2 regions of the Blautia sp. SC05B48 genome follow, and region 2 is predicted to be linked to the other one. Evidence: riboswitches for the same ligand, from Rfam matches in the RefSeq annotation. Region 2 holds a riboswitch; the other holds the start of a gene.
What was found. A riboswitch is a leader RNA that binds a small molecule or an ion and turns the genes downstream of it on or off. The one in region 2 is predicted to bind thiamine pyrophosphate.
Positions count from the first base shown of each region.

Region 1: it holds a riboswitch for thiamine pyrophosphate, as region 2 does, so the genes downstream of both, thiS (sulfur carrier protein ThiS) here and thiW (energy coupling factor transporter S component ThiW) in region 2, are expected to answer to the same signal.

Region 1 covers NZ_CP040518.1:1,420,627-1,423,029, forward strand. The annotation lists gene thiH (2-iminoacetate synthase ThiH) at 1-177, opposite strand, end outside; gene EYS05_RS06530 (thiazole synthase) at 371-1,156, opposite strand; gene thiS (sulfur carrier protein ThiS) at 1,335-1,538, opposite strand; TPP riboswitch at 1,800-1,907, opposite strand; gene EYS05_RS06540 (Ig-like domain-containing protein) at 1,965-2,403, opposite strand, start outside.
Region 2 covers NZ_CP040518.1:1,754,808-1,757,210, forward strand. The annotation lists gene EYS05_RS08135 (aldo/keto reductase) at 1-658, shown strand, start outside; TPP riboswitch at 709-811, shown strand; gene thiW (energy coupling factor transporter S component ThiW) at 1,092-1,646, shown strand; gene EYS05_RS08145 (hydroxyethylthiazole kinase) at 1,609-2,403, shown strand, end outside.

The DNA.
Region 1 (2,403 bases), 330 kb from region 2:
TGCGTTCATTGCGGAAATAACCTGATCCATTACATCAGATTCTTCCAGTTGTTCCATATCCGGAAGGTACTTCATGTGATCGATACGGTTCTTTTTCATATCTTCCAGAATTTCCTCACTCATGATACTTTCATTAAAATGGCCGTCCTGCTGACCGGCCTGTACTGTTTCTGCCATTGTTGCTGTGTCTCTCCTCTCGTACTTTTATTATTTTCAAATTTGTAATATTTCAGTATCTGTTTTTAGCCATTTGTTTTCTTTTCTGCTCTGGTTAATCTGTATCAAGTGAATATTCGTAATCCGCTTTCACTACACAGATTTCCCCTTAATAACCGTATATTTCCGAATCTTTCAATATACTGTCATTATTTTACTCATGCAAAAATCCGGTCAGCGGTGAGGACGCGCTTGCACCTCTCTCCAGAGTTCTTCCCATGCCGGAAAGGTATGCGCTTCTTCCTGCCTCAATAGCTTTCTTAAATGCCTCTGCCATAACGCGAACATCTCCTGCTGTTGCAATAGCCGTATTTGCCATAACTGCTGCAGCACCCATTTCCATAGCCTCACATGCCTGTGACGGACGGCCGATTCCAGCGTCCACGATGATCGGAAGGTCAATCTCGTCGATCAGAATCTGTATGAATTCTTTTGTGCAGATTCCTTTATTGGAACCAATGGGAGAGCCCAGTGGCATTACACAGGCAGCTCCTGCGTTCACCAGATCTCTGGCTGCATTCAGGTCCGGATACATGTACGGCATAACTACAAAGCCCTCTTTTGCAAGGATTTCTGTTGCCTTGATGGTCTCATAGTTATCCGGAAGAAGATATTTGGAGTCATGGATAACTTCGATCTTTACAAAATCTCCGCAGCCAAGCTCGCGGGAAAGCCTTGCAATGCGTACTGCTTCCTGAGCATTTCTGGCTCCTGATGTGTTCGGAAGAAGCGTAACATCCTTCGGCACATAGTCAAGAATATTGGCAAGTCCGCCCTCATTTGCACGGCGCAGGGCAAGTGTTACGATCTGAGTTCCTGCTTTTTCGATACATGCTTTTACAAGCTCCAGAGAAAATTTTCCGGAACCAAGGATAAAACGGGAAGTAAACTCATGGCCTCCCAGGATCAGTTTGTCTTCATTTGTGTTTGCTGTTGTCATTTTTTATGTCCACCTTTCTGTTATTTATCTGCATTGTATTTCAGCTTCAATAACTGCTCAGCTATTCAATTTCAAGGCAGCAATTTTCTGCGATTCTGCCCATCCCACAGCCGGATATTCCTGCCCATCTTCAGACTTCTGAACAGGAATTTCTGTATCCGTTCTTATTCTTTCTGTCTCAGCAGCTTCCGCCGCCCATAAACTGCAGGATTTCCACAACGTCTCCGTCTTTCAGCACGGTCGTGTCGTAAGTCTCTCTCTTGATGATCTCTTCATTCAGTTCTACTACCACCTGCACCGGAACATAGTTACATGCTTCCAGATATTCCGTTACGGTCACCGGAGCTTCCAGGGTTCTGCTCTCACCGTTTACTGTGATCATGTTCTCTCCTTTCCGGAAATTTCGCCAAGTCAGAAGTAATTCGCAATCTCTTCCGGTCAATCGGATATTCGCAATCCGTAAAAAAAGAGTTCACAAAGAAATACACCCGCGGTGGTGCACCCCTTCATGAACTCTGTTCACTCTCAAAATTTCCCATGTTTAATTGTAAAATATTTCTCTGTAAATCCTGATCTTACGTATATTCAGTCGGATAAAACATCCGCATCCAATAAAAAAGGAGATACACCAAGGTATCTCCCGTAAATTCATCTTATACGTTCCTACGTTGGCATTATCCAAATCAGGTATAAGGGTCGAAGTTGAAGACTTCCTCTCAGCCTGCCGTCACAAGCTCCCCCGTTATTTACATGATTTAGTATAATTCCGATCCTGCTTCATGTCAAGAATAATAAATTTTTGTCTTATTTATAATTTATAAGCAGTGAATCCCAGATCATTCATTGTCAGGTTTAAATTCTTTTTCAGATAAGCATTTGCTGCTATCATTGTCGCTTTCATCATAATGTTGGAAGTATCCTGCAGATCTGTCATCGCTTTTTTTCCGTTTGTATACAGGAAAGTCAGATTCTGACCTTTATAAGCAGATGCTTTTGTGGAAGAAGTCAGCAGCACAAAGACTCCATCCGAAGACAGGGCGGACTTCACACTGACCGTATCAGATTTCACACAGTTTCCGATAATATCCAGTCCGGCAAGTACTCCATCTGAAGGCACAGAAATCAGCATTCCAATATCTATCTTATCTTCTTTCTTCAGATAACCGATTATCAGAGTACTTTCTTCATTTACTTTGACATTTATAAACTGACTTCCGTCTTCGGTATATCTGCCTTTCTGACTGATA
Region 2 (2,403 bases):
CCGCAAATATCTTCTCGCAAGTCTTGACCAGAGCTTGAAACGTATGGGCCTGGAATATGTGGATATTTTTTACCATCACAGAATGGACCCGGAGACTCCCCTCGAGGAAACTATGGGCGCGCTTGCAACCGCAGTTCAGCAGGGCAAGGCCCTCTACGTAGGACTTTCCAATTATGATGGAAAAACCTTAAGTCAGGCAGCAGCGATCCTGAAAGACCTGAAATGCCCATTTGTGATCAACCAGAACCGTTATTCCATTTTTGACAGAACTGTGGAAGAGAACGGTTTAAAGAGAACTACCGGCATCCTGAAAAAAGGCCTGATCACTTTCAGCCCGCTTGCTCAGGGACAGCTGACAGACCGTTACCTGAACGGTATTCCGGAGGACAGCCGAATCCGCAGGGACGGAAGATTCCTGAAAGAAAGCGCCCTGACACCGGAGCGTCTGGACCAGATCCGGAGACTGAACGATCTGGCAGCACAGCGAGGCGAGAAACTTGCAGACATGGCACTTGGCTGGCTGCTCCAGCATGAGGAAGTCACCAGCGTGCTCATCGGAGCATCCAAACCGCAGCAGATCATTGATAATGTGAAGGCTATCCACTGTGCGCCGTTTACAGCTGAGGAACTGCGTCTGATCGACGCGATTTCTAAATAAGAGAAGTTTGACAATGAAACAGGGGTATGCTATATTGAAAAACAGAAAAGAAAAGTGCCAGCGGGAGCTTGTGTGACAGGCTGAGAGGAAGATAGATCTTCGACCGTACCTGATTTGGGTAATGCCAACGGAGGGATTGTGATTTCAGAGCGTGTCTCCGTGGAGTTTATCCATGGAGATGCGCTTTCACTTTTTTATGTGAGCTTCTGCGAAAGAGCGGGCAGGAAGGGGAGCGCCTTAATGTCTGGCAGGAGAGTGATATTCCGGAGGATTTTTCCGGAAGGATCATGTAAGCGATGGGAATCCGTGTTTTCGGAGTGAGAGGAAGTAAGGGAACTTCGACCGCCAAAATCTAAGGGCAGACTGCAGCAGACGGGAAGCTTTTGCCCGGATCTGACAGGGCTCTGCCTGATATTTCAGGGAGGAAAACACTATGGAAAAACAAAGGATGCACACGCTTCGTATGGTAATGCTGGCAATGATGGTTGCGATCGGTGTCGTTATTTCACCGATCCTGAGGATTGAGGGAATGTGCCCCACGGCGCATCTTGTCAATATCGTATGCTCGGTTCTGATGGGACCGTGGTATTCCCTTCTCTGTGCGACCATGATCGGCGTGATCCGTATGATGTTTATGGGAATCCCGCCACTTGCACTGACCGGTGCAGTATTTGGCGCATTTCTTTCAGGTGTGTTCTACAGACTTTCCAAAGGCAAGATCATCTGCGCGGTGATCGGTGAGATCTTTGGAACAGGTATCATCGGATCCATGGTTTCTTATCCGGTGATGGCATTCCTGATGGGAAGAGGCGGACTGACAGCATTTTATTATACGCCGATGTTCCTTGCAGCAACCACAATGGGAGGATGTGTTGCCTATATTTTCCTGAAGGCTCTGAGTAAAGCAGGTCTTCTGGTGAAATTCCAGGCAGCTTTGGGTTCAAAAACATATGAGACAAAGAATTTTACAACTGCGAAAGCGAATTAAAGAAGAAAAGCCGCTGATCCATTGCATCACCAATCCGATCTCGATCCATGACTGTGCCAACGTGGTCCTTGCAGTAGGTGCAAGGCCGATCATGGCGGAGCATCCGGCAGAGGTGACAGGTATTACGGCATCGGCTGGTGCGCTGATGCTGAATCTCGGGAATATTACCGATGCCAGGATCGAGTCAATGAAGCGTTCTATGAGAACAGCGATGGAAAATAAAATTCCGGTTCTTCTGGACCTGGTAGGGGTTGCCTGCAGTGATCTCAGGCTGGATCTGGCACGGGAGCTTTTGAGCATCGGCCATCCGGCAGTGCTGAAGGGAAATATGTCAGAGCTTCTGGCTGTTTCCGGACTGCCGTCTCATGCGATCGGAATCGATGCGGGGGCGCAGGATGCCCTGACTGCGGAAAATATGGAGACTGTCAGTGAGGTGCTGAGGGCTTTTTCAAGGAGTAATCAGGCAATTGTGCTGGCTACCGGGAAACAGGATTTTGTTACGGATGGTGAACGGGTTGTTCTGGTACAAAATGGCAGTGCGGCGCTGTCCGGGATCACAGGAACCGGCTGTATGGTCGGTGCACTGACTGCGGCGTTTTTGCCAGGGTGCGAAGATAATATTGCGAAAGAGATGACGGATAGTATAGAGGCAGGTGTCTGGTCTGGCGTTGAGATGGAATTAAATGGGAGATCCGGGAATTATCTGGCTGCGGCAGTGCTTGGTACTGCACTTATGGGTATCGCCGGCGAGGAAGCG